DNA from 2 places in the Actinomadura luteofluorescens genome. Region 2 is predicted to be linked to the other one. Evidence: riboswitches for the same ligand, from Rfam matches in the RefSeq annotation. Region 2 holds a riboswitch; the other holds the start of a gene.
The links. A riboswitch is a leader RNA that binds a small molecule or an ion and turns the genes downstream of it on or off. The one in region 2 is predicted to bind glycine.
Positions count from the first base shown of each region.

Region 1: linked by a shared signal. The riboswitch ahead of gcvP (aminomethyl-transferring glycine dehydrogenase) and the one ahead of gcvT (glycine cleavage system aminomethyltransferase GcvT) in region 2 are both predicted to bind glycine.

Region 1 is NZ_JACCBA010000001.1:9,353,299-9,367,282, reverse strand. Features, by position in the region: gene gcvP (aminomethyl-transferring glycine dehydrogenase) at 1-2,805, opposite strand, end outside; glycine riboswitch at 2,866-2,975, opposite strand; glycine riboswitch at 2,976-3,070, opposite strand; gene BJY14_RS43020 (lysylphosphatidylglycerol synthase domain-containing protein) at 3,342-5,816, shown strand; gene BJY14_RS43015 (MerR family transcriptional regulator) at 5,826-6,431, opposite strand; gene BJY14_RS43010 (bifunctional nuclease family protein) at 6,775-7,245, opposite strand; gene ftsR (transcriptional regulator FtsR) at 7,387-8,118, opposite strand; gene BJY14_RS43000 (double zinc ribbon and FHA domain-containing protein) at 8,158-8,688, opposite strand; gene BJY14_RS47595 (DUF881 domain-containing protein) at 8,996-9,814, opposite strand; gene BJY14_RS42990 (small basic family protein) at 9,811-10,143, opposite strand; gene BJY14_RS42985 (DUF881 domain-containing protein) at 10,166-11,044, opposite strand; gene BJY14_RS42980 (LysE family translocator) at 11,111-11,746, opposite strand; gene BJY14_RS42975 (aminotransferase-like domain-containing protein) at 11,840-13,180, shown strand; gene BJY14_RS42970 (ABC transporter ATP-binding protein/permease) at 13,253-13,984, shown strand, end outside.
Region 2 is NZ_JACCBA010000001.1:6,200,373-6,214,356, forward strand. Features, by position in the region: gene BJY14_RS28935 (sensor histidine kinase) at 216-1,910, shown strand; gene BJY14_RS28940 (response regulator) at 1,907-2,578, shown strand; gene BJY14_RS28945 (hypothetical protein) at 2,627-2,788, shown strand; gene BJY14_RS28950 (thiolase family protein) at 3,166-4,329, shown strand; gene BJY14_RS28955 (winged helix-turn-helix transcriptional regulator) at 4,376-4,819, shown strand; gene BJY14_RS28960 (LysE family translocator) at 4,862-5,482, opposite strand; gene BJY14_RS28965 (MerR family transcriptional regulator) at 5,554-5,925, opposite strand; gene BJY14_RS28970 (SDR family NAD(P)-dependent oxidoreductase) at 5,973-6,722, opposite strand; gene BJY14_RS28975 (L-serine ammonia-lyase) at 6,911-8,284, opposite strand; gene glyA (serine hydroxymethyltransferase) at 8,355-9,611, opposite strand; gene gcvH (glycine cleavage system protein GcvH) at 9,608-9,997, opposite strand; gene gcvT (glycine cleavage system aminomethyltransferase GcvT) at 10,070-11,164, opposite strand; glycine riboswitch at 11,238-11,327, opposite strand; glycine riboswitch at 11,332-11,427, opposite strand; gene BJY14_RS28995 (hypothetical protein) at 11,837-12,181, opposite strand; gene BJY14_RS29000 (M50 family metallopeptidase) at 12,414-13,712, shown strand; gene cds1 (L-cysteine desulfhydrase Cds1) at 13,702-13,984, opposite strand, start outside.

The DNA of each region.
Region 1 (13,984 bases), 3.2 Mb from region 2:
GATGCGGCGGACGGGGGGCCAGTACTTGTTCTCCCGGAGGGACGGGAGGGGGTAGGCGGCCTCCTCGCGGGTGTAGGCGTGCTTCCAGTCGTCGGAGACGAGGCAGGCGGCGGTGTGGGGGGCGTTCTTGAGGGGGTTGTCGTCGGCGTCGTAGCCGCCGTCGGCGACGCGCTGGATCTCCCGGCGGATCTCGATCATGGCGTCGCAGAAGCGGTCGAGTTCGGCGAGGTCCTCGGACTCGGTGGGCTCGATCATCAGGGTGCCGGCGACGGGGAAGGAGAGGGTGGGGGCGTGGAAGCCGTAGTCGATGAGGCGCTTGGCGACGTCCTCGGCGGTGACCCCCGTCTCCTTGGTGATCTTGCGGAGGTCGGCGATGCACTCGTGCGCGACGAGGCCGTTGCGGCCGGTGTAGAGGATCGGGTAGTGCGGGGCGAGGCGGGCGGCGAGGTAGTTGGCGCCGATGATGGCGCCCTCGGTCGCTGCGCGCAGGCCGTCGGGGCCCATCATCGCGATGTAGGCCCAGGAGATCGGCAGGATGCCGGCCGATCCCCACGGGGCCGCGGAGATGGGGCCGACGCCCGTGCCGGGGCCGGCCTCCTCGCGCAGCGGGTGGTTGGGCAGGAACGGGGCCAGGTGCTCGCGGACGCCGATCGGGCCGACGCCGGGGCCGCCGCCGCCGTGCGGGATGCAGAACGTCTTGTGCAGGTTGAGGTGGGAGACGTCCGAGCCGAACTCGCCGGGGCGGGCCAGGCCGACGAGCGCGTTGAGGTTGGCGCCGTCGACGTAGACCTGGCCGCCGGCCTCGTGCACGGCCGCGCACACCTCGGTGATCGTCTCCTCGAAGACGCCGTGCGTGGACGGGTAGGTCACCATGATCGCCGCGAGCCGGTCGCCGTGCGCGGCGAGTTTGGCGCGCAGGTCGTCGAGGTCGACGTTGCCGCCCTCGTCGCACGTGACGACGACGACCCGCATCCCGGCCATGACGGCGCTGGCGGCGTTGGTGCCGTGCGCCGAGGAGGGGATCAGGCAGACGTCGCGGTGCTCCTCGCCGCGGGAGGCGTGGTAGCCGCGGATGGCGAGCAGGCCGGCCAGCTCGCCCTGGGAGCCGGCGTTCGGCTGGACGGAGACCCTGGCGTACCCGGTGATCTCGGCGAGGAAGCCCTCCAGCTCGCCGATCAGCTCGACGTAGCCGGCCGCCTGGTCGAGCGGCGCGAACGGGTGGAGGTCGGCGAACTGGGGCCAGGTGATCGGCTCCATCTCGGCGGTGGCGTTCAGCTTCATGGTGCAGGAGCCGAGCGGGATCATGGAGCGGTCGAGCGCGATGTCCTTGTCCTGGAGCCTGCGCAGGTAGCGCAGCATCGCGGTCTCGGAGCGGTGCGCGTGGAAGACGGGGTGGGTCAGGTAGGGGCTCTCGCGGCGCAGGACGTCCGGGAACGCCTCGGGGACGTCGCCGGCCGCGGCGGCGCCGAACGCGTCCAGCACGGCCGTGACGTGCTCGGGCAGCGTCGTCTCGTCGCAGGCGATCGCGACCCGGTCGGGGCCGTCCGGGCGCAGGTTGATCCCGCGCTCGCGGGCCGCCGCGACGATCTGGGCGGCGCGGCCGGGCACGCGGGCCAGGACGGTGTCGAAGAACGAGTCGTGCACGATCTCGACGCCGCCGGCGCGCAGCCCCGCGGCGATCTCGGCGGCCCGGCGGTGCGTCCGCTGCGCGATCGCGGCCAGGCCCTCGGGGCCGTGGTAGACGGCGTACATGCTCGCCATCACGGCGAGCAGGACCTGGGCGGTGCAGATGTTGCTGGTGGCCTTCTCGCGGCGGATGTGCTGCTCGCGGGTCTGCAGCGCCAGCCGGTAGGCGGTGGCGCCGTCCGCGTCGACGGACACGCCGACGAGCCGCCCGGGGAGCTGGCGCTGGATGCCCTCGCCGACCGCCATGTAGCCGGCGTGCGGGCCGCCGAACCCGTAGGGGACGCCGAACCGCTGCGCGGAGCCCACCGCGATGTCGGCGCCGGACTCGCCGGGCGGGCGGAGCAGCGTCAGCGCGAGCAGGTCGGCCGCGACGACGGCCTTGGCGCCGCGCTCGTGGGCCTGCGCGATGACCGGTTCCAGGTCGCGGACGGCGCCGGACGCGCCCGGGTACTGCAGCAGCACGCCGAAGAAGTCGCCGTCCGGGAGGCCGCCGGACAGGTCGGCGATGACGACCTCGATGCCGAGCGGGATCGCGCGGGTCCGGACGACCTCGATCGTCTGCGGGAGGGCGTCGGCGTCCACGAGGAACGTCCCGGGCTCCTTGCGCCTGGAGACGCGGTGCGCGAGTGCCATGGCCTCGGCGGCGGCGGTGCCCTCGTCCAGCATGGAGGCGTTCGCGACGGGCAGCCCGGTCAGGTCGCCCACCATCGTCTGGAAGTTCAGCAGGGCTTCGAGGCGCCCCTGGGAGATCTCCGGCTGGTAGGGGGTGTAGGCGGTGTACCAGCCCGGGTTCTCCAGCACGTTGCGCATGATCACACCGGGCGTGGTCGTCCCGTGGTAGCCGAGCCCGATCATGGACGTCAGGACGGTGTTGCGGGACGCCAGCTCGCGGAGCCGGTCCAGCGCGGCCGTCTCGCTCAGCGCGGGCGGCAGGTCCAGCGGCCGGGACGTGCGGATCGCGGCGGGGACCGCCTTGTCGATCAGCGCCTCGGCGCCGGAGTAGCCGATGGCGGCCAGCATCCTCGCCTGGTCGTCCGGCGAGGGGCCCACATGCCGGTCGGCGAACGCCGACCGCGGATGCTGCGGCGCGGCCACGGGGGCGAAGAACTGGGCGGTCATGGAGGGCCTCCTGGCTGCTGCGGTCGCTCAGGTGCGCCGCCGGCGCTGGCCGGCGGGCCGGTCTCCCCCTCTGTCATCGGCACCTGAGAGCTTCACCCGCGCGGCGGGGTTTCCCCTTCGGTGAGCCGCCCGCCCCCGTGGGGGGACCGGCGCCTGCTTTCCAGAGGTGCCTCGCCCGCGCGGTCCTTTTGCCTGAGAGGTTCCGGGGAGGTTGCCCCTTCGGCGCCCCACGCTGGCGGCGTGGGGTCTCTCCCGCACAGGGTCGACGGCATGTCCTAGGTCGAACCCTACCCAAAGGCGCGTCCGCGACGTCGTTCCGGCCCGCCGCAAGGGGCCGCGCCGCCGGGCGCCGGGGCCGTACCGGCGAGTACCATGTGCTGACTCACCTGGGACGCGACGGTTCCGGGCCGCACGGGGGCGGGGAGATGAGGCTGCGGGATGGACGCGCGTCCCGGCGGCGGCCCCGCGACTCGACGGCGCGCCGCCGGGTCTGGGACGCTGATCACGATGGCGGATGGTCAGGGCGGCGGTACGGCGTGACACAGACCCACGACGGCGCGGTGCGCCCGGCGCAGGGCGCCGCCGCGGCCGCGCCCGTCGACGAGCCCGCCCAGCCGTACCGGATCCGCCGGCCCTCCGACGCCATCCGGTTCGCGGCGTCCGTGGTGGGGCTGGCGGCGGTGATGCTGCTGGTGTCGATCGCGCAGCAGACGACCCACGGCCTGCAGACCGACATCGCGCAGGGCACCGCGCACGCGCCGCGGCCGCTGCTGACGCTGGCGACGCTGGTGTCCAGCTTCGGGGTGCTGGCCGTCCCGATCGCGTTCGCGATCGAGCGGCTGTTCCACAAGGACGGCATGCGCGTCGCGATCGCCCTGCTGGCCGCGATGATCGCCTTCGGCGTCACGGTGGGCCTGGACGACCTGGTGGTGCGGGCCGCGCCGGGCGGCGTGCTCGACTCGCTGATCTGGGGCGGCACCGAGACCGCGCCGGTGCACACCGACATCGCCCCGGTGATCGCGTTCGTCAGCGCGGTCGGGATGGCGGGCCGCGCCCGCTGGCAGGCCGCGACCTGGACCATGATCGGGCTGGCGGCGCTGACGGGGCTGACCGCGTCCTACGCCTCCGTCGCCGCGCTGGCGGCCACCTACCTGCTGGGCCGCGCCATCGGCCACGGCACCCTCTACGCGGTCGGGACGCCGAACCCGCGCCCGTCCGGCGCGGCCGTGGTGGCCGCGCTCGAACGGCTCGGCCTGCGCCCGCAGCGGGGGGCGCGCCTGGACGACGCGCACGCCGCCGACGAGAGCCGCCGCTACGGCGTCGCCCTCGCCTCCTGCCCCCAGGACGGGTACGGCGCCCGGCTCCCGGCGGGCCGGGGGGCGCACGGCGACTGGGACATCGAGGTCCGCGTCCTGGACCGCGACCAGCAGACCGCCGGGCTGCTGTACCGGGTCTGGCGGCTGCTGCGGCTGCGCGGCGCCACGACGGGGCGGACGCTGCGGTCGCTGCGCCGGTCCCTGGAACTGGAGTCGCTGATGGCGTACGCGGTGGACGCCGCGGGCGCCCGGACGCCGCGGCTCGTCGGCACGTGCGAGGTCGGCACCGAGGCGGCGCTGCTGGCCTACGAGCACGTCCCGGGGCGGCGGCTCGGGGACGTCCCCGACGGGGAGGTCACCGACGAGCTGCTGGCGGACGTGTGGCGGCAGTTCCGGTCCCTGCAGGCGGGGCGGCTCGCGCACCGGCGGCTGGAGGGCGAGGCGGTCCTGGTCGGCGACGACGGCCTCGCCTACCTCACCGACCTGCGGTCCGGGGAGACCGCGGCCGGCGACCTGGCGCTGCGCCTGGACCTCGCGCAGCTGCTCACGACCCTGGCGCTGCGCACGGGGCCGGAGCGGGCGGTGCGGACCGCGGCGCCGGTGCTGGGCGAGGAGGCCCTCGGCGGGGCGGTGCCGCTGCTCCAGCGGGTGGCGCTGTCGCGGGAGACCCGCACCGCGCTGCGGCGCCACAAGGACCTGCTGACCCGCATCCGGGAGCAGATCGTCCGGCTGAAGCCGGAGACGGAGGCGCCCCCGGCCAAGCTGGAGCGGTTCCGGCCCCGGACCATCGTCAGCATCGTGGCGCTGTCGGTCGCGGCGTACATCGTCATCCCGCAGGTGACGAGCCTGGACATCGGCCGTCTGGCGGCCACGGCGAGCTGGCACTGGGTGGCGGCGGCCCTCGGGGCGGCGGCGCTCACCTATGTCGCCGCCGCGTTCATGCTGATGGGGTTCGTCCCCGAGCGGCTGCCGCTGTGGCGGACGGTCCTGGTGCAGCTGGCGGCGTCGTTCGTGAAGCTGGTCGCGCCGGCGGCCGTAGGCGGCGTCGCCGTCAACACGCGCTACCTGCAGCGCTCGGGCGTCCGGCCCGCCCTCGCCGTCGCGAGCGTGGGCGCCTCCCAGCTCGTGGGGATGGTCACCCACATCCTGCTGCTGGTGCTGTTCGGGTTCCTGACCGGTTCGACGGCGAAGGCGACGCAGGACCTGGCCCCGTCCCGGACGATCGTCCTCGCGGTGCTCGGCCTGGGGCTGCTCGCGGGGCTCGCGCTGACGGTGCCGCGGGTGCGGAGGGTGGTCGCCTCCCGGCTGAGGGCCATGTTCTCCGGCGTGGTGCCGCGCCTGGTGGACGTGCTGCAGTCGCCGAAGAAGCTGTCCACCGGGATGGGCGGAACCCTGCTGCTGACGCTGGCGTTCACGCTGTGCCTCGACGCGTCGGTCCGGGCGTTCGGCGGGTCGCTGCCGTGGACGACGGTGGTGCTGGTGTTCCTCACCGCCAACGCGGTCGGGTCGGCGGCGCCGACGCCGGGCGGGCTCGGGGCCGTCGAGGGCGCGCTCACGCTGGCGTTGACGATCTCGGGGCTGACGGCGGAGACGGCCACGTCGGCGGTGCTGCTCTACCGGCTCCTGACGCTGTGGCTGCCGGTCCTGCCGGGGTGGGGGGCGTTCGCCTTCCTGCAGCGCAAGGAGGCGCTCTGAGGCCCGGCCTCAGCCGGTGCGGCGGGCGCGCCGCCGGTCGGCCAGTTCGTCGTGGTGCTGTCCGGCGGGGTCGTCGTCGCCGGTGGAGGCGCGTTCAGCGGGCAGCTCCGCCAGACTGCCCTCCACCTCCTGCCACACCCGTCCGAGCGCGATGCCGAACACGCCCTGCCCGCCCTGGAGGAGGTCGACGACCTCGTCGGGCGAGGTGCACTCGTAGACGCTGACGCCGTCGCTCATCAGGGTGATCTGGGCGAGGTCCTGGACGCCGCGGTCGCGCAGGTGGGAGACGGCCGTGCGTATCTGCTGCAGCGAGACGCCGGTGTCCAGGAGCCGCTTGACGACCTTCAGGACCAGGACGTCGCGGAAGCTGTACAGCCGCTGGCTGCCGGACCCCTGCGCCGACCGCACGCTGGGCTCGACCAGCTTCGTGCGGGCCCAGTAGTCGAGCTGCCGGTAGGTGATCCCCGCCGCGGCGCACGCCGTCGGGCCGCGGTAGCCGACATCCTCCGGCGGCACCGACACCTGGGTGTCGAAGAGCAGACCCTGCTCTCCGGCACGGCGGGACGCCACGCGCCTGTCGGGGGTCGCCTTGCCCTCGCCGCTGCTCACCGCCACGCGGACCTCCGGCTTCTATCATCCCGCGGCGGTTCGTCAAGGGGGTTTGACGAATTACACCACGGGTGTTCCACCAGCACGGTAGGTGCCGGTCAGGGTGTGGTCAACGTTCACCGTCGGCGCGTCGCATGCCCGGATGAACCGGCTTCACGTGGGCAAACTGCGCACCTTCGCCACCCACGCAGTCCATACCCCGATGGTTCCCCCGCAAAAACCGCCAGGTCCGGCGCAATGGGCGACCATTCGCCCCATGGCATGAACTCGCACTCCAGAGTGACATACGCCACGGGAATCGCCCACCTCGGGGTGGGCGCAGGGGCGGCCCGTCCGGCGTGGGGGCGGCCTATCCGGCGCGGCCGAAGTCCTCCGGGGAGATCGTGTCGAGGAACTCGCGGAACTTCTCGACCTCGTCCTCCTGCTCGTCGGGGATGGCCACGCCGGCCTCCTCCAGGACGTCCTCGCTGGCGAAGATCGTGGCGCCGGTGCGCAGGGCGAGGGCGATGGAGTCGGACGGGCGGGCGCTCACCTCGACGCCGTTGGAGAAGATGAGGTCGGCGAAGAAGATCCCTTCGCGCAGCGCGGTGATGTTGACGGTGCGGAGCTGGACGCTCAGGGCGTCCAGCACGTCGCGGAACAGGTCGTGGGTGAGGGGCCGGGCGGGCAGCACCCCCTGCTGGGCGAAGGCGATCGCGGTCGCTTCGACCGCCCCGATCCAGATGGGCAGGTAGCGATCGCCCTCCGTCTCCTTCAACAGGACGATCGGCTGATTGGAGGGCATCTCGACCCGGACGCCGACGACCTCCATCTGCTTCACTGCGGCTCCCTGCTGGTTCTCGCTGTCTCGATCACCATGTGCAGCGGATCGATTCCTGACCGAACCATGTAGCCAACGTACACCCAGGCTCGGACAGCTCGCGGCGCACGGGGGGCGGCAAAAACCTCCACGGCCGCGCGATCAGTGGTCGAGGCTCTCGCGCAGACCCGCGCCGACCAGCGCGGCGTGCAGCCGGACCGACAGCGCGGCGATCTCACGCGCCGTCTCGGCGGCCTGCTCGTGCGCGCCGCGGCTGCGGCGGCGCAGCTGCGGCGCGACCATCTGCTCGATCAGGCCGACCTGCCGGTCGGCGGCCGCCTTGACGGCGCGCAGGTGCCGGACCTCGAAGCCGAACTCGCCGAGCGCGGCCGCGACGCGCGCGATGTTCAGCGCCTCGCCCTCGTAGTGCGCGCCCGTCCGGCGGACGAGGCCGTACTCCTCCAGGCGCGCGAGGAGGGCCTCGTCGATGCCGGCGCCGTCCAGGAGCTGGCGGCGGGTGAGCCGGACGGCGGGGTCCGGCGCGGTGGTGTCGGCGGCCACGAGCGTGCGGGGGCGCCGCCGGTCCGGCGCGGCGGGGCCGGGGCGGCGGTCACCGAGCGGCGGGACGCTCTCGCCGCGGTCGCGCGCCTCGAGGTGCTGCCTGATGACGCGCAGCGGCATGTAGTGGTCGCGCTGCGCGGTGAGGACGTACCGCAGGCGCTCGACGTCGGCCTCGCCGAACTTGCGGTAGCCGGACGGGCTGCGCTCGGGCTCGACGAGCCCCTCGGACTCCAGGAAGCGGATCTTGGAGATGGTGATGTCGGGGAACTCGGGCCTGAGCAGCCCGAGGACGTCCCCGATGGTCATCGGGGACGGGGCCGGCTCCGCGCTCAAGGGCCCTCCCATCGTTCGCCGCGACCTCGCCGCGTTCCGTCAGCCGTGGGCCGGATTGGTCAGGAACACCAGCCGGAACTTGCCGATCTGGACCTCGTCGCCGCCCGACAGCCCGGCCTGGTCGATCCGCTGCCGGTTGACGTAGGTGCCGTTGAGGCTGCCGGTGTCGCGGACGGAGAACACACCGCCCTGCCGGGCGAACTCGGCGTGCCGGCGGGAGACGGTGACGTCGTCCAGGAAGATGTCGCTCTCGGGGTGCCGTCCGGCGGACGTGCGGTCCTTGTCGAGCAGGAAGCGGCTGCCGGCGTTGGGTCCGCGCTTGACGACGAGCAGCGCGGTTCCCGGGGGGAGCGCCTCCATCGCCATCTGGTCGGGCCCGACCGGCTCCTCGGCGCCGGCGTCGGTGTCCAGCGCCTCGAACCCCCCGATGGAGATCGTGGACGTGGACTCGCCAGGCGACTCCCGGGGAGGCGGCGGCGCCGAACTCCTCAGCGGAGTGCCGCAGTTCGAGCAGAAGCGGGCATCATCCGGGTTGGCGTGACCGCACTGCGTGCAGTAGACGCTCGGCATCGATCGGCTCGGCCTCCTACCATCGGCGTGCCGCCCGCGGACCGCCCGCCGTAGCGGGGACCGCCTGCGCCACGCGCATCCTTCACCCAACCCACGCCGGGGACCCGCCCCCGGCCACGGTCCAACTCACCGCCCGCTCACACGACGGTCGCCGCAACTTACGCGGGTATTGCCCGAGGGGTCAACTGGAACGGTGAACCGGCTGCACCAAACTACATTCGCCGATGATCGCAGGTCCATGCCGCCGCGCGGACCGCCGCGATCACGACGTCCCGGCCCGGCGGTCGGTCGACCGTCCCCGTCCCCTCTAGGGAGACCGTACCGCGCCGACGGCCACCTTCGCGCGCCGGGTGATCAGTACGTGGGCCCCGGCGCCCTCCAGCGTGCGGACGAGGCCGCCCGGGATGCCCAGCGCCGTCGTCATCGTGTGCGGGTCGCCGATCGCCAGGAACCGGTACGGGGCGGTGAGGAGCCTGCCGTCCGCGCGGATGCCGTCGCGTTCGTCCAGGAAGTGGGTGTCGACGCCGACGCGCACGTCGCCGACCTGGATGACCTCGGCGCCCGCGTCGCGGAGCTCCTCCAGGGCGTCCAGCAGGTTGAGGGCCTTCACCCCGCGGCCGGGATCGTCGATGCGCAGCTCGATGCCGGGGCCCTCGGCCGGGAGCGTGCCCGCGAGCAGGCCGTAGGCGGTCGCCCGCTCGCGCGCCTCCTGCAGGGCCGTCCCGCCCTCGGCGTCCCGCTCCAGCCGGGCCTTCGTCTCCTCCAGGTCGCGCAGGTCGCCTCTCAGGCGCTCGGAGCGCTGGCCCAGGTCAGCCAGGATGCCGACGAGCTCGTCCTGCCGCGCGGTGGCGAACGTGGTGTCGCGTTCGGTCGAGCGCACCTGGGCGGCGACCGCGAACCCCAGCACCAGGCACAGGAGCCCGCCGACGAGCTGCCCCGGGCTGACGCGCGGGCGCAGCAGATCGGCGAGGGCGCGCAGGCCTCCGGGCCCCGGTCCGACTTGCTCCTTCTCCTGGGCCTGCTCTTCTCCCCGGGCCTGCTCGTCCTCCTGGGCCTGCTCGTCCTCCGGTATCTGCTCGCCGCCCGGTGGCGCCTCGTCGCGCCGTGTGGCCTCGCCGCCGGTCACGCGCCGAACAGCTTCCGCCGGATGGCCGCGGCGTTGGAGAAGATCCGGATGCCGAGGACGACCACGACGCCGGTGGACAGCTGCGAGCCGACGCCGAGCTTGTCCCCGAGGAAGACGATCAGCGCGGCGATGACGGTGTTGCTGACGAAGGAGACCGTGAAGACCTTCTCGTCGAAGATCCCCTCCAGCCGGGCCCGGACGCCGCCGAACATGGCGTCGAGCGCCGCCACGATCGCGATCGGCAGGTAGGGCTGGAGCCAGAGCGGCACGTCCGGCTGGATCAGCAGGCCCAGCGTGACGCCGACGACGAGCCCGATCAGCGCGATCATTCCCCGGTCCCCCCTCCCCCGCTCACCGGCCGCCCCCGTCGCGGGGGACGGCGTACCGCGGCCGGAACGCGCCCGCGGCGGGCAGCCGCAGCGCGCCCGAGCGGCGCGTGCCGTACCTGATCCCGAACCGGTCGCGCAGCGCCGCGAGCCGCCGGTCCGCGGACGAGCCGGCGAAGGCGGCCCGCAGGCGCCCGGCGTCGCCGAGCGCCGTGACCTCGTAGGGTCCGTCGAGCGGCCGGTAGTCGACCATGATCGCCTCGCCGGCGGCGCGGATCGCGGTGGTCGGGGTGAGCCGCTGGCCGTTGACGCCGATGGCCCGCGCGCCCGCCGCCCACAGCCCGTTCACCAGGACCTGGAGGTCCTGATCATAGACCCGGCCGGCGTCGGCGGCGCGGCCCGGCGCGGCCGGGGCGTCGTCCAGGGCGACCACGAGGCCCTCGCCGGCGGCGGGGGTGGCGGCCGCCGCGGCGCCCGCCGCGGCCACGGCCCGCCGGACGCGGCGGCCCTCGGCGCTGCGGGCCAGCGCGGCGGCCCGGCGCCGCTCGGTGTCGGCCCGCAGCCGGTCGAGCCGGTGCTGGAGGGCGTCGGTCTCGGCGGTGCGGGCATGGATCTGGTCGACGAGCTTGGAGCGCCGCTCGGCGGCCACGGGCTCGCCGCGGTGGGCCTCGACGCCGGCGACGGCGGCCAGCGCCCCGGCGAGGGCGAGGACGAGCAGGACGCCCGCGCCGCGCAGCCGCCGCGGCCGCGGCGCGGCACCGCCGGAGGCGGCCCGGCGCGCCGCGGCCGCGGCGTAGCCCGGGTCGAGGTGCTTGCCGGCGAAGAGGTCGGCGAGCAGCGACATGGAGGCGTCGGGGCGCCCGTCCGGCTCCCGGCCGCCGGGTTCGTCCTGGCGTGCGATCACCGGCCCATCATGGCAAGGTCCGGCGCGGCGGCGCGGGGCGCGTCCCCCGCGGGCGGGCGCGCCGGGTCAGGCGGTCGCGGGCCGCAGGCCGATGTGGACGGCGAGGGCGGCCAGCACCGAGCCCATCAGGTAGCGCTGGGCGCGCCGCCAGCCGGGCCTGCGCCCGAGGAAGGACGCGATGGAGCCGGCGCCGAGCACGATGAGGGCGTTGACGGTGACGGCGATCACGACCTGGACGGCGCCGAGCAGCAGGATCTGGACGGCGACGTGGCCGCGCCCGGGGTCGGCGAACTGCGGCAGCAGCGACACGTACAGCACGGCGATCTTGGGGTTGAGCAGGTTGGTGACCAGGCCCATGGCGAACAGCCGGCGCGGCGGGTCGGCGGGCAGGTCCCGGGGCTCGAAGGCGGTCGTGCCGCCCGGCCGCAGCGTCTGCCACGCCAGCCACAGCAGGTAGCAGGCGCCGGCCAGCTTGATCGCCGTGTAGAGGGGCGGCACGAGCGTGAAGATCGTGGTGAGGCCCGCGGTGGCGGCCGCGACGTAGACGAGGAATCCCGCGGCGACGCCGCAGAGCGAGATCAGCCCGGCGCGGCGGCCCTGCGTCACCGACCGCGACACCAGGTAGATCATGTTGGGCCCCGGGGTGAGGACGAGGCCGAGGGCGAACAGGGCGATGGCCGCGACGGCCGCGTACGAGATCATTGCACTCCAGTCGACTCGAGTTTTCCCAGAGTAGAAGTCGCGCTATCATCGGTGCAATAACGACATTGTTCTCGGTGCAATGCGGAGGTTCGCATGGACGACTTCCGGCGGGTCGCGGACGAGCTGGCCGCCGACATCGCGGCGGGGCGGCTCCGCCCGGGGGAGCGGCTGCCGCCGCAGCGCGCGTTCGCGCGACGCCGCGGCATCGCGGGCTCGACGGCGAACCGGGTGTACCGGGAGCTGGCGCGGCGCGGCCTGGTGGTGGGCGAGGTCGGGCGCGGGACCTTCGTCCGCGCGGGCGAGCACCCGCCGGGGCCCGCGCTCGCCGAGCCCGCCGACGCCCGCGTCGACCTGGAGCTGAACCACCCCGTGGTCCCCGGGCAGAGCGCCCTGCTCGCCGAGGGGCTGGAGCGCCTGCGCCGCCCGGACGTCCTGGACGCCGCGCTCGGTCCCGCCGGGGTCGCCGGGACAGCCGCCGCCCGCGAGGCCGCGGCGGCGCTGCTCGCCTCGCCGGGCCTGCGGCCCGACCCCTCCGAGGTGCTGTTCGCGGGGAACGGCCGGCAGGCCATCGCGGGAGCCGTGGCGGCGCTCGTGCCCGCGGGCGGCCGGCTCGGCGTCGAGGCGCTCACCTATCCGGTGATCAAGGGGATCGCGGCCCGGCTCGGCGTGACGCCCGTCCCGATCGCGATGGACGAGCACGGGCTGCGCCCGGACGCGCTCGCCGACGCCCACCGCGCCGCCCCGCTCGGCGCCGTCTACGTCCAGCCGACGCTGCACAACCCGCGCGGGACCACGATGCCGCAGGAGCGCCGCGCCGAGCTGGCCGGCGCGCTGGAGCGGCTCGGCCTGCACGCCGTGGAGGACCGGGTCTGGGCGTTCCTTCCGGGCGGCGGGCCGGAGCCGCTCGCGGCGCACGCCCCGCACCGCACCGTGCTGGTCGACAGCCTCTCCAAGCGCCTCGCGCCCGGCCTGAGCCTCGGCTTCGTCCTGCCGCCCGCGGCCCTCGCCGGGCGCGTCGCCGCCGCGCTGCGCTCCGGCGCCTGGGGCCCGCAGGGGTTCGCGCTGGAGGCGGCGGCGGGCTGGATCACCGGCGGGACGGTCGAGAAGGTCATGGCCGCCAAGCGCGCCGACGCCGCGTCCCGCCAGCGGATCGCGGCGCGGTGCCTGCGGGGCGCGGCCGTACGGTCCGATCCCGGCTCGTACTTCTGCTGGTGGGAGCTGCCCCAGCGGTGGCGGGCGGAGACGTTCGTGGCGGCGGCCGCCCGGCGCGGCATCGCCGTCACCCCGGCCGCCGCCTTCGTCGTGGGCGGCGCCGCCGCCCCGCGGGCCGTCCGCTTCGGCCTGGCCTCCCCGCCGCCGGACGTCCTCGCGCGCGCCCTGCGGACCCTCGCCGGGATCGCCGCCGGGGACCCCGACGACGACGCCCCCGACTGACCGGATCCGGCGGCTGGACGCGCACCGGAAGATCGTCCATCGTCGGGGTGGGGTCGCCCGGCGGGAGGACAGATGATCGAAGTCCGCGAGGTGGGGCAGCGAGCGGCAGGGGGACGGCGGACGCTGCGCGAGGTGTCGCTGTCGATCGGCGCCGGGGAGCTGGTGGCGATCATCGGCGGCAGCGGGGCGGGCAAGACCACCCTGCTGGACGCCATCGCGGGCGTGCGGCCCCCCGTCGAGGGCGAGGTCAGGTACGACGGCGGCGCGGGCGGCCCGGCCGCGGGCTCGCTGGGCTACGTGCCGCAGGACGACATCGTGCATCTGGAGATGCCGCTGCGCCGCACGCTGCGGTACGCGGCGGGGCTGAGGCTGCCCGCGGGGACGCCTCCGGAGCGCGCCGAGCGCGCCGTGGACGGCGTCCTGGAGGCGCTCGCGCTGACGGCCCGGGCCGGGCAGCGCGTCGGGTCGCTGAGCGGCGGTGAGCGCAAGCGGGCCAGCATCGCGGTCGAACTGCTGACGCGGCCGCGCGTGTTCTTCCTGGACGAGCCCACGTCCGGCCTCGACCCGGCGACCGCGGCCGACCTGATGCGGCTGCTGCGCGGGCTCGCCGACTCGGGGACGACGGTGGTGCTCACCACGCACCATCCGCCGGACGTCCTGGTGTGCGACCGGGTGGCCGTCCTCGCCCAGGACGGGGGGCTGGCCTTCTACGGCGAGCCGGACGAGGCGCGCGAGTGGTTCCGGGCGGACCGGATCGAGGACATCTACCTGAGGCTGGCCGAGGCGGAGGAGCACGAGTGGGCG
Region 2 (13,984 bases):
CGGCGGCGCCCATCCTCCGGCCGGGGCCGGAGCATGCACACCGTGGGCGCCGCACTGGAGGTGAGCTCGCAGGTCAGGCGGGGGCTGGGGGTCTGTCCGCACATGAGTGTGCGCGGTTCTGTGACCGGGGTCACCCTTGTGTACATTTCGTTCACGGCACGGTGCGATGTGGTGACACCGAGACGCGGTGGGGCCGAGGCGGGAGGGGGGACGGAGTGCGTCCTCGATGGACGGCGCCGGGCCGCTGGAGCCTGGCGCGGCAGCTGCTCGCGCTCCAGGCGGCGGTCCTCGGGCTCCTCGTGGCGGCGGGCGCGGCGCTGGCCTTCCTGGACTCCGGCCGCGCCGTCGACGACAGCGCGACCCAGACGGTGTCGGCGGTCGCGGTGAGCATCGCCGACGCCCCGACCGTCCGCGCGGCGCTCGCCGACCCGGCCCCGAGCCGCCTGCTGCAGCCCTACGCCGAGCGCGTCCGGCACGACACCGGCGTCGACTTCATCACGATCATGAGTCCGGCGGGGATCCGCTACACGCATCCGAACCCGTCGCGCATCGGCGGGACCTTCGTCGGCAACACCGCCCCCGCGCTCGCCGGCCGGACGTTCACCGAGACCTACACCGGAACGCTCGGACCGTCCGTGCGCACCGTCGCCCCCGTCTTCGGCGACGACCACCGCGTGGTCGCCCTGGTCGCGGTCGGCATCACGGTCAAGGCGATCTCGGCCGAGCTGCGCCGGCGCCTGCTGGCCCTCGGCGCCGTCGCCGCGGCCGTCCTCGCCGTCGGGATGGCCGGCAGCTACCTCGTCTCCGCCCGCCTCCGCCGCCAGACCCGGGGCGTCGCCCCGGGCGAGCTGCGCGGCATGTTCGAGTACTACGAGGCGATCCTGCACGCCGTCCGCGAAGGCCTCCTCATCCTCGACCGCACCGGCCGCGTCGTGCTCTGCAACGACGCCGCCAGGCACCTGCTCGACCTTGACGCCGGGCCGTCCGGTGCGGCCGGCGGGGACGCGGCGCCGTCCCGGGCGCCCGCCGGGGAGCCGCACGGGCGCGACGTCGCGGAGCTCGGGTTGCCGGAGGAGCTGGTGGAGACGCTGGTGTCGGCCGTGCCGCGGTCGGACGAGATCCACGTGGGGGACACGCGGGTCCTCGTGGTGAACACCTCGCCCGTCCGGTCGCGGGACCGGGTGATGGGCAACGTCGTCACCCTGAGGGACCACACCGAGCTCCAGGCGCTGACGGGCGAGCTGGACACGGTGCGCGGGTTCGCCGAGTCGCTGCGCTCGCAGGCGCACGAGGCCGCGAACCGCCTGCACACGGTGGTGTCGCTGGTGGAGCTGGGCCGTTCCGAGCAGGCCGTGGAGTTCGCGACCGCCGAGCTGGCGAGCGCGCAGCGGCTCACCGACCGGGTCGTCGGCTCGGTCGGCGAGCCCGTGCTGGCCGCGCTGCTGCTCGGCAAGTCCGCCGAGGCGGGGGAGCGCGGCGTGGAGCTCGTGATCGGCGAGGACACCGTGATCGAGGGCGCGATCGAGCCGCGCGACCTGGTGACCATTCTCGGCAACCTCATCGACAACGCGGTCGACGCGGCGATCGAGGGCGCCGCCGACCGGCCGCCGCGCGTCGGCGTCAGCGCCCGCGAGGAGGACGGGGCGCTCGTGCTGGAGGTGTCCGACAGCGGGCCTGGCGTGGACCCGTCCGCCGTGCCCGCGATGTTCCGGCGCGGCTGGACGACGAAGGCGTCCGGCGGCCCGGTCGGGCACGGCCTCGGCCTCGCCCTGGTCGGCCAGGCCGTCCGCCGCAACGGCGGTGACGTGCGGGTGAGCGCGAGCGGATCCGGCCGCGGCGCGGTGTTCACGGTCCGGTTGCCCCTGGCGGCGCGAGCGGCCGGGTCCCGGCGCGGGGACGGTGAAGCGTGATCAGAGTGCTGGTCGTCGAGGACGACCCGGTGGCGGCGGAGGCGCACCGGACCTACGTCGAGCGGGTCGCCGGGTTCACCGTCGCCGGGGTCGTGCACTCGGGGGCGGACGCGCTGCGGTTCTGCGAGCGGACGCAGGTCGACGTCGTCCTGCTGGACTTCTACCTGCCGGACACGCACGGCCTCACCGTCTGCCGCGCGCTGCGCGCCGGGGGACGGGACGTGGACGTGATCGCCGTGACGTCCGCGCGGGACCTCGCGGTGATCCGCACCGCCGTGGCGGTCGGCATCGTCCAGTACCTGCTGAAGCCGTTCACGTTCGCGTCGCTGCGCGACAAGCTCGTCCGGTACGCGCGGTTCCGGGAGCAGGCGGTGGGCTCGGGGGAGGTCAGCGGGCAGGCGGACGTGGACGGGATGCTCGCCACCCTGCGCACCCCCGACCGCCACGCGCTGCCCAAGGGGATGAGCGGCGAGACGCTCCAGGCCGTGACCGACGTGCTGGCCTCGTCCGCCGACGGCCTGTCCGCGGCGGCCGCCGCCGACCTCACCGGCGTCTCCCGGGTCACCGCGCGCCGGTATCTGGAGTACCTGGCGGAGAACGGGCTGGCCGACCGCCGCCCCCACTACGGCCAGGTCGGCCGCCCCGAGGTGCGCTTCTATCCCCGCTAGACGGGGTACTTATGGACCGACAGTTGGAACGACATCGGGGGAGTTGTCGTGAACGACAAGCCTGGCAAGCCCGGGAAGCCCACGGGCAAGGCGGAGTCCGAACCGGAGCGCGAGAAGCGGCCGCGCCGCGGCGAGGAGGCCACGGGCAAGGGGCCGAAGCGCAAACCGGGCGACGCCGCGCGCAAGATGCGGGAGATGTACAAGGGCTAGACGGTCGCGTCGGGTCGGCGGCCCCGATGCTTGACGGCGGCTTGAATTCCCATTTTGGGTCTATGTCGGCTTGTGGGGCTAATGTCCAAAGGGAACGCGACGTCGAGGAGATCAGGAGGCACGCTTGTCCGACCGACGACATTCGGGCGGCTCCACCGAGGGGCTCTTCGACGCATGGAGGGTATAGACGGACAACGGCATGGGCCCCTCCCGCTGAGCGGCCCGAAGACCCGGGGGTCGTGGCGATCGGCTACGGCCCCCGGGTTTTCGCCTGCTTAGTTGTGTAATCCAACTCACCTTTGCGGTGGATTGTGCTCCCCGGTTCGCCGAGCGGATACTTCCGGAGTGAGTTGGAAAACGCAACGGAGGTGGGTTCCATGCGCGACGCGGTGATCGTGGAGGCCGTGCGCACGCCGCTCGGCAAGGGCAGGGCCGGCGGCGCCCTGCACGGCGACCATCCGGCCGACCTGCTGGCCCGGACGCTGACGTCCCTGGTCGAGCGGGCGGGCATCGACCCAGCGGCCGTGGACGACGTGATCGGCGGCGTCGTCACCCAGGCGGGCGACCAGGCGCTCAACCTCACCCGCACGGCCGTCCTCGCCGCCGGGTTCCCCGAGAGCGTCCCCGCCATGACGGTCGACCGGCAGTGCGGCTCGTCCCAGCAGGCCCTGCACATCGCGGCGCAGGGCGTGCAGAGCGGCGCCTACGACATCGCCATCGCGTGCGGGGTCGAGTCGATGTCGCGGGTCCCGATGGGATCGAGCGTCCTGCCGGGCAGCGATCCGTTCGGGACGCTGCTCCCCGACCGCTACCCGGGCGGGCTCGTCGGCCAGGGCATCAGCGCCGAGCTGATCGCCGCCCGCTGGGACCTGTCGCGGGAGGAGCTCGACGCCTACGCCTTCGAGTCCCACCGCCGCGCCGCCGAGGCGTGGAAGAACGGCGAGTTCGACCGGGAGGTCGCCTGGACGGGCCAGCGGGACGAGACCGTCCGCCCGGGGACGTCGCCGGAGGCCCTCGCCGCCCTGAAGCCCGCCTACCACGACGAGCGGACGGCCGAGCGGTTCCCCGAGATCGGCTGGAAGATCACCGCGGGCAACGCCTCCCCGGTCAACGACGGCGCCGCCGCCGTCCTGGTCATGGGCGCCGACGTCGCCGCGCGGCTCGGCCTGCGCCCGCGCGCCCGCTTCCACGCCTTCGCCGTGACCGGCGACGACCCCCTGCTGATGCTCACCGCGATCATCCCCGCGACCGCGCGGGTGCTGGAGCGCGGGGGCCTCACGCTGGACGACATCGACCTGTTCGAGGTGAACGAGGCGTTCGCCCCGGTCGTCCTGGCGTGGGCGCGCGAGACCGGCGCCGACCTCGCCCGCGTCAACGTGCGCGGCGGCGCGATCGCCCTCGGCCACCCGCTCGGCGCGAGCGGCGCCCGCCTCATGACGACGCTGCTGCACGCCCTGGAGGACCGCGGCGGCCGGTTCGGCCTGCAGACGATGTGCGAGGCGGGCGGGCTGGCCAACGCCACCATCGTGGAGCGGCTCTGACGTGCCCTGCCCAGGCCACTTCGAGACAGGCTCTAGGCTTCCCGGTATGCCGAAGGACGCCGATCCGCGCGAGTGCTCGATCGCCGACACCCTGGACCTGGTCGGCGAGCGCTGGAGTCTGCTGGCGATCCGGGAGCTGAGCTACGGGGTGCGGCGGTTCGACCAGATCGTCCGCAACACCGGCGCGTCCCGCGACATCCTCACCGCCCGCCTCCGCAAGCTGGAGGCGAACGGCATCATCAGCCGCGAGCGCTACAGCGACCACCCGGTGCGCTACGAGTACCGCCTCACGCCCGCGGGCATGGAGCTGTGCGACGTGCTGCTCGTGCTGATGGCCTGGGGCGACCGGCATCTGCACCCGGACGACCCGCCCGTCAGCTGGCGCCACTCCTGCGGCGAGGCCGTCAGCCCCCAGGTCGTCTGCCGTCACTGCGGCGGCGAGGCCCGCCGCGGCGCCCACTCCCCGACCGGCCGAGGCGCCCGCCCCTGACCCCGCCCGCGACCGGCGGGGCGGGGGTGTGGCGGCACGGTGTCAGCGCTCGGCGGCCAGGCGGACGCCGAGGCCGATGAACAGCGTGCCCACGGTGGCGTTGAGTCGCCGGCGGGCGGTGTGCCGGCGGCGCAGCCAGTCTCCGATGCGTCCGGCGAGGACGCCGACCGTGCCGTCCACGAGGAACTCCAGCGCGATCAGGACGGCGCCGAGGATCGCGAACTGCGCCCACACGTGCCCGAGCCCGGGATCGATGAACTGGGGCAGGAACGCGATGGTGAAGGTGACCATCTTCGGGTTCAGCAGGTTGGTCAGCAGCCCGTTGAGATACGCCCGCCGCCCCGAGACCCCCGCCGGCGCCGCGTCCACGTCCCTGCGGTGCCGCAGGGTCTGCACGCCCAGGAAGATCAGGTAGGCGGCCCCGGCGACCCGGACCACCGTGAACGCGACCGGCACCGCCGCGAAGAGCGCCGCCAGCCCCGCCGCCGCCACGGCGACGTGCACGGCCTCGCTCGTCGCGACCCCGGCCGTGGCGAGCAGCCCCGCCCGCGGGCCGCCGCGCATGCCGCACCCGAGGACGAACAGCATGTCGGGACCGGGGATCACCATGGCGATGACGGAGGTCACGAAGAACAGCGCGAGCAGGTGCGGATCGATCGGCATGCGGTGATCCTCACACGGTTCCGGGGAGCGGCGGAACCGGATATTCCAGGACACCCGCCGGCGGGCGCGCGTCAGCGGGCCGGGGCGGGGCGGCGGTCGGCCGCCTGGGCGAGAGCGGTGGCCAGGTGGTCGCGGGCCCTGGTCTGGGCGGCTATGCGGGCGTCGAGGACGGCGAGGCGGTCGCGTGCGATCCGGAGGCCCCGCTCGGACGGGGGCGAGGCCGCCACGTCGCCGTCCAGGCAGACCGAGAACGCGCGCACGTCGTCGAGCGTGAGGCCGACGGCGAGCAGCTCCCGGATGTTGCGGACCCGCACGGCCGCGCTCCCGTCGTAGATCCGGTACCCGTTGTCCGCCCGCCGGGACGTGATCAGCCCCGCCTCCTCGTAGTGCCGCAGCGCCCGCGGCGTCGTCCCGGTGATCCGCGCCAGCTCGCCGATCCGCACCGCCACCACCTCCGCCCCCGGTTCTACCAGGCGGTCGGCTCTCTGGCTCAGGCGACCACCGCCCCTCCGTCCACCGCGAGGACGGCCCCGGTGACGAACGAGGCGTCCGGCGAGGCCAGGCGCGTGATCGCCCACGCGACCTCCTCGGGGCGCCCGACGCGGCCGAGCGGGGTGTGCTCGATCTGCCACCGCCGGAGCGCCGCCAGCCGCTCGGCGGACAGGCCCTGGTGCGCGCCGATCGGGGTGGCGATCGCACCGGGCGCCACGGCGGCCACCCGGATGCCGCGCGGCGCGAGCTCCAGCGCCCAGCTGCGCGTGAGCGTCTCCAGCGCCGCCTTGGTGGCGGCGTAGAACGCGTTGCCCGGCCAGCCCCGCTGCCCGACGGACGTGCTGACGTTGACGACGACCCCGCCGCCGTCCAGCGCAGGCAGCGCCGCCTGGGTCAGCAGGACGGGCGCCACCAGGTTCGTCGCGAGCTGCGGCGCGATCGCCTCCGGAGCGAGCGTCTCCAGGGTTCCGCTCCGGACGACCGCCGCGTTGTTGACCAGCACGTCCAGCCGTCCGTGCGCGTCCGTCACCCTGCGCACGATCTCCTCGGCGGCGCCGTCGCCGGTGATGTCGGCGGCGAGGGGCTCGATCCGGGGGTGTCCCTGCGCGGTCTCGGCCAGCGGTTCGGGCCGCCGTCCGACGGCCACGACCCGGGCGCCCTCGGCCGCGAACATGCGGGCCGTCGCCCGTCCGATGCCGGTTCCCGCGCCGGTGACCAGAACGACCCTGTCGTGTGAGTTCGTCTCCATGGCGCCAGCGTGCAACCCTGCCGCCAACGGCAGGGTCAACCCCGGGCGTTCCTGTCCAGGAGGAGTTCGGTGCCGGCGCGGGCACGGGCGGCGGCGGTGGGGTCGCCGTGGATTCCGGCGACCGCATCCACGGCCCGCGCCCCGCCGGCGAGCACGGGCTCGACATCCCGCTCCGGTAGCGCCGGAGCTCAGCACTCGATGACGTTGACGGCGAGGCCGCCGCGCGAGGTCTCCTTGTACTTGTCGAGCATGTCGCGGCCGGTGTCGCGCATGGTCTTGATGGCCTTGTCGAGCGAGACGAAGTGGCGGCCGTCGCCCCGCAGCGAGATCCGGGCGGCGCTGATGGCCTTCACGGCACCGACGGCGTTGCGCTCGATGCAGGGCACCTGCACCAGGCCGCCGACGGGGTCGCAGGTCAGGCCGAGATTGTGCTCGATCCCGATCTCCGCGGCGTTCTCCACCTGCTCCGGGGTGCCGCCGAGGACCTCGGTGAGCCCGGCGGCGGCCATCGAGCAGGCCGAACCGACCTCGCCCTGGCAGCCCACCTCGGCGCCGGAGATCGAGGCGTTCTGCTTGAACAGCACGCCGATCGCCCCCGCGGTCAGCAGGAACCGCACCACGCCCTCGTCGTCCCGGCCCGGGATGAACCGGTCGTAGTAGTGCAGGACGGCCGGGATGATGCCCGCGGCGCCGTTGGTCGGGGCGGTGACGATGCGGCCGCCCGCGGCGTTCTCCTCGTTGACGGCGAGCGCGAACAGGGTGATCCAGTCCATCGCGTGGAGCGGATCGGACGCCTTCTCGACCGAGAGCTGGCGGTGCAGCTGGGGAGCGCGGCGGCGCACCTTGAGCCCGCCCGGCAGGAGGCCCTCGCGGGTGCAGCCCCGGGAGACGCAGGCGCGCATGACCTCCCAGAGTTCGAGCAGCCCGTCGTGGATCTCGGCGGCGCCGCGGCCGAACGCCTTCTCGTTCTCCAGCATCAGCGCGGAAATCGACAGGCCCGTCTCCCGGCAGCGTTCGAGCAGCTCGGCGGCCGTGTCGAACGGGTACGGCAGGACGGTGTCGTCGGGCTTGATGCGGTCGGCGCCGGTGGCGTTCTCGTCCAGGATGAAGCCGCCGCCCACCGAGTAGTACACCTTGGCGCGCAGCTCCTCGCCCGAGGCGTCCAGAGCCGTGAAGCGCATCCCGTTCGGGTGGCCGGGCAGCGACTCCTTGCGCTCGAACACCAGGTGCTCGTTGACCACGAACGGGACGTCGTGGTCGCCGAACAGGCGCAGGGCCCCGCGCTCGCGGATCGCGGCGAGCCGCTCGTCCACCCGGTCGACGTCGACGAGCTCCGGCTTGTCGCCTTCCAGCCCGAGGATGACGGCCTTGTCGGAGCCGTGGCCCTTGCCGGTGAGGCCGAGCGACCCGTAGAGGGTCACGGCGACGGACGCGGTCTTCTCCAGCAGCCCGTCACTCTGGAGGCCCCGCGCGAACCGGTGCGCCGCCGCCATCGGCCCGCCCGTGTGGGACGACGACGGACCGATACCGATCTTGAAAAGGTCGAAAACGCTGATGGCCATAGCTACCTCGTTGTAGCCGCGCCCCCTCCCCCGGAGGGGAACCCCGGCCGGGGGAGGGGGCGCCGGAACGTCACAGGTTCGGGTACAGGGGGTGCCTGTCGGCCAGCGCCTTCACCCGGGCCGCGAGCGCGTCCCGGTCGAAGGACGGCTGCAGCGCCAGCGCGATCACGTCCGCGACCTCGGCGAAGTCCTCGGCGGTGAAACCGCGGGTCGCCAGGGCCGGGGTGCCGATGCGCAGACCGGAGGTCACCATCGGCGGACGCGGGTCGTTCGGCACCGCGTTGCGGTTGACCGTGATGCCGATGTCGTGCAGGCGGTCCTCGGCGTCCCGCCCGGTGAGCTCGGAGTCCACCAGGTCGACCAGCACGAGGTGGACGTCCGTCCCGCCGGTCAGCACCCTCACGCCGGCCTTGGCGGAGTCCTCGGCGAGCAGGCGCTCGGCGAGCAGCTTCGCGCCCTCCACCGTCGCCGCCTGCCGGGCACGGAACTCCTCCGACGCGGCGATCTTCAGGGCGACGGCCTTCGCGGCGATCACGTGCTCCAGCGGGCCGCCCTGCATCCCGGGGAACACCGCCGAGTTGATCTTCTTGCCGTACTCCTCGCGGGCGAGGATCAGCCCGCCGCGGGGGCCGCCGAGCGTCTTGTGCGTCGTGGTCGTCACGATGTCGGCGTGCGGGACGGGCGACGGGTGCAGCCCCGCCGCGACCAGGCCCGCGAAATGCGCCATGTCGACCATGAGCAGCGCCCCGACCGAGTCGGCGATCCGCCGGAACGCGGCGAAGTCGAGCTGCCTCGGGTACGCCGACCAGCCCGCCACGATCATCTTCGGCCGGTGCTCGGCCGCGAGCGAGGCGACCTCGTCCATGTCGACCAGGCCGTCCTCGGCGCGGACGTGGTACGGCACCACGTTCAGCACCTTGCCGGAGTAGTTCAGCCGCATCCCGTGCGTGAGATGCCCGCCGTGCGCGAGGTCGAGGCCGAGGATCGTGTCGCCGTGCTGGAGCAGCGCGAAGTACACCGCCGTGTTGGCCTGCGCCCCGCTGTGCGGCTGGACGTTCGCGTGCTCGGCGCCGAACAGCGCCTTCGCCCGGTCGATGGCGAGCTGCTCGGTGACGTCGACGAACTCGCAGCCGCCGTAGTAGCGGCGCCCCGGATACCCCTCGGCGTACTTGTTCGTCAGGACCGACCCCTGCGCCTCCAGCACCGAGACGGGCGCGAAGTTCTCCGACGCGATCATCTCCAGGGTGCCCTGCTGGCGCCGCAGCTCCGCCGCGACGGCCTCGGCGACCTCCGGATCGGCCGTCGCGAGGGAGTCGTTCAGGCTCATGCTTCCTCGATCAGCTTGTCGTAGGCGGCGGAGTCGAGCAGGTCGCCCGGCTCCTCCGAGATCCGCACCTTGAAGATCCAGCCCTCGCCGTACGGGTCGTCGTTGATGACCTTCGGCTCGTCCACCACCGCGGTGTTCACCGCGGTGATCTCGCCGCTGACGGGGGAGTAGAGGTCGCTGACCGACTTGGTCGACTCCACCTCGCCGCACGGCTCGCCCGCCTCGACGGCGTCGCCCTCCGACGGCTGCAGCTCGATGTAGACGATCTCACCGAGGGCGTCGGCGGCGTGCGCGGTGATGCCGACCGTGACGATGCCGTCCTCGCCACCGAGGCCCGACACCCACTCGTGCTCCTCGCTGTAGCGGAGCTCCTCCGGAACGCTCACGATCACTTCTCTCTTTCCACTGTGGGGGCGCGCCCCACACCGCCGGACAACTTGTTCAGGAACGCTTGCAGATCAGGGACGCTTGTAGAACGGCAGGGCCACCACGTCCACCGGCTCCTGCCGGCCGCGGACGTCCACGGCGAGGCCCGCCTCCTCGACGCCGCTGTCGAGGTACGCCATGGCGATCGGCGTGCCCAGTGTGGGCGACGGGGCGCCGCTCGTCACGATTCCGCACGGCGCGCCGCCGGACGTGACCACCTGGTACCCCTTGCGGGGCGCGCGACGCCCCCGCGCGACCAGTCCCACGAGCCTACGGCCCGGCGGGGTCTGCGCCTGCGCCGCCAGAGCCGACTTCCCCACGAAATCGCCTGGCTTGTCCAGCTTCACGACCCGGCCGAGGCCCGCCTCGAACGGCGTCGTCTCCGCCGTCAACTCGTTCCCGTACAGCGGCATCCCCGCCTCCAGGCGCAACGTGTCACGAGCCGACAACCCCGCCGGGACGACCCCCTCCACCGCCGCGAGCGCCCGCCACAACCCGACCGCGTCGGCCGCGTCCACGAACAGCTCGAACCCGTCCTCGCCCGTGTACCCGGTGCGCGCCACCAGCGCGTCCACGCCCGCGACCCGCCCCGCCAGGATCGCGTAGTACTTCAGGTCCCCCAGCGGCGCGTCCGTGAACCCCTCGAGGATCCCCTGGGAACGCGGCCCCTGCAGCGCGATCAGCGCGTACGAGTCGGACCGGTCGTCCACCGCGGCCTCGAACCCCGCGGCGCGCTCGACCAGCGCCTCCCGGACCACGGCGGCGTTCGCGGCGTTCGCCACCACCATCCACGTCTCGTCGGCGAGCCGGTAGACGATCAGGTCGTCCAGGACGCCGCCGTCGTGCCCGCAGATCATCGTGTAGCGGGCCTTGCCCACCGGCATCGGCGACAGATTCCCGACCAGCGCGAAGTCCAGCGCGGCCCCCGCGCCCGGCCCCGAGAGGAAGATCTCCCCCATGTGCGACAGGTCGAACAGCCCCGCACCCGTGCGGACGGCCTGGTGCTCGGCGGTCTCGCTCGCGTAGCGCAGCGGCATCAGATAGCCCGCGAAATCGACGAGATTCGCGCCGAGGTCCTCATGGACGTCGTGCAGCGGCGTCTTCTTCACGGTCGGATCGGCGGACATGGGATCGGCTCCTTCGTCACGGGCGCGCGTGGTCCATCGTCCCACTCGCGCACCGGGCGTATCGGTGCCTCCCCCTCTGTCATCGGCGCCTGAGAGCTTCACCCGCCGCAACGCGGCCGGCTTTCACCTTCGGCGGGGGACCACGGTCCCCGCTTTCCAGAGGTCGCCTGGCCCGTGCGGTCCATGGGCCTGAGAGGTTCCGGGGAGGATTTGCTCCTTCGGCGTCCCCCACCGGCTGCGAGGGACTCTCCCGCACGGGATCATCAGCTGTCGAAGAAGGCTAGCAGTGTTCATTGCTTTTTTTCAGGTCGGGGCCTTGGGGGCCCCGACCTGAAAAAACGCGTGCGATCGCTGCATCGCTCCGGCTCGCCTGGCGGCTCGCTGCGCGATCAGGTTCTCGCAAGCTCGAACCTGCCTTTGGACGCGATCGCGAGTGTTGAGGCTGTCGCGGGGCTGAGGCGGCGGCTGAGGTGGCTTCGTTAGACGGTGCTGCTGGGGTGCGCCTGTTCCGCCAGTCCCTTGGCCCGGGTCGTCTCGGCTGTTGCGCTCCTTGTTGGTGTTGCGGTCTCCCCCGCTTCGGCTCGGGACGATGGTTGGGGTTCGGGTCGCCTTCGGCGTTGCGCGGGTGGGGGTTCGGGTCGCCTTCGGCGGTTTGGGGGTGGGCGTCTTTGTTTAGTGGGGGGTGGGGGGAGTGGACATGGACTTCACGCAGGTTTGGAGGGCGGTTCTGATCTTCTGTAGCTCGTCGGGGGCGGGGGTTCTCGTGGGGTTGGGGGTCGGCATCTGGACGCCTTGCTTTTGCATGCAGTCGTTGAAGGCCTTGACCGCCTTGGACTGGGCCGGGGGCAGGGGCGTCGTCTCGGTGCCCTTGCCGGGCTTGGGGGTGGACGGGGCCGTCGTCGCGGCGGTCGGGGGCGGGGGTGACGAGGCGCTCGTCGGCTTGCCGTCGTCGCCGCCGCAGCCGGCCAGGGCCAGGGGCAGGATCAGCGCCGTTGCCGCTATGTGACCGCGCTTCAAGGGAACCTCCGTGGGGCGGGTGGGGGCTCATGATGCGGGGTCGGCCCTTCCCGTGGATACGGGCTCCCGTGCCAATGACGCGCGGGCGGGTTAGCACCGCGCATCAAAGCGGCCTCCGGCGCGTGCGGCTTCTGCGTTCGCTTCAACCGGAACGCGGGCCGTAACGTACTCTGAACTGGTTGTCGGAGATCACCCCCGGGTGCGGGGTGGACGGACCCGGAGGGCACGCCGCATGGTCTACTACCTGGCTGGAGCGTTGATCCTCTTCTTCGGCCTGCTGGTCTCCATCGCGCTGCACGAGCTCGGGCACTTCACCTTCGCGAAACTGTTCAAGGTGCGGACCACGCAGTTCATGGTCGGGTTCGGGCCCACCATGTGGTCGAAGACCAAGGGCGAGACCGAGTACGGCGTCAAATGGATCCCGCTCGGCGGCTACATCCGCATGATCGGCATGCTGCCGCCGCGCAAGGGCGACGCGCCGGGGCAGGTGCGGCGGATCAGCACCGGGCCGTGGCAGGGACTCATCGAGTCCGCGCGGGGCGCCTCGCTGGAGGAGGTCGGGCCCGGCGACGGCGACCGCGTGTTCTACGCCAAGAAGTGGTGGCAGAAGATGCTCATCATGTTCGGCGGGCCCGCGATGAACCTGCTCCTGTCGGTGATGTTCTTCGCGATCCTGCTGATGGGCATCGGCGTCAACCAGCCGCAGCCGGTGATCAAGGAGGTGGCCGAGTGCATGGTGCCGGCCAGCGCCAAGGTCACCGAGTGCCCCGCGAACGCGGCGCCGACGCCCGCGCGGCAGGTCGGCCTCCAGGCCGGCGACCGGATCGTGGCCTTCGACGGCAAGAAGATCGACGAGTATCCGCAGCTGCAGCGGCTGATCCGCGAGGACGGCGGCAAGACCGTCCCGATGACCGTCCGGCGGGACGGCAGGGACGTGCGGCTGAACGTCCCCATCACCCGCAACCAGATGTACGACCTCAAGGACGAGGACAAGGTCGTCAACGTCGGGTTCCTCGGCATCACCCCGTCCAGCGGGATCGAGCGGCAGGGGCCCGGCGCGGTCGCGAGCACCATGGGCGACCTGACCGCGCGCACCGTCGGCGCGCTGGTGCGCATGCCGCAGAAGATGGTCGGCGTGTGGAACGCCGCCTTCGGCGGTCACGAGCGCGACCCGAACGGGCCGATCGGCGTCGTCGGCGTCAGCCGGATCGGCGGCGAGGTCGCCGCGTCCCACGACTTCACCGGCACGCAGAAGGTCTCCTTCTTCGTGATGCTGCTCGGCTCGCTGAACCTCGCCGTCGGGCTGTTCAACCTCATCCCGCTGCTGCCGCTCGACGGCGGGCACATCGCCGGCGCCCTCCTGGAAGCGATCAAGAAGGCGTTCGCGCGGATCCTGCGCAGGCCCGACCCGGGTTACGTGGACGTCGCCAAGGCGCTGCCGGTCACCTACGTGATGGCCGTCGTCCTGATCGTCATGGGCGGCCTGCTGATCTACGCCGACCTGTTCAATCCGATCCGCGTCACCGGGTGACGTCCGGCATCGTGCCGGTCTTCAGGAAACCGTCCAGCGCGGCCCGGTAGGGGGCGATGTCGAGGCCCTGCCGCGCCAGCCACGCGTCCGACCCGTAGGTCCCCGCGTAGCGCTCGGCGCCGTCGCAGATGAGCGTGACGACGCTGCCGCGCTCGCCGCGGGCCCGCATCTGCGCGATCAGCTCGGCCGCGCCCCACATGTTCGTGCCGGTCGAGCCGCCGACGCCGCGGCCGCTGACCTCGCTCGTCCAGCGCATCGCCGCGATGGACGCC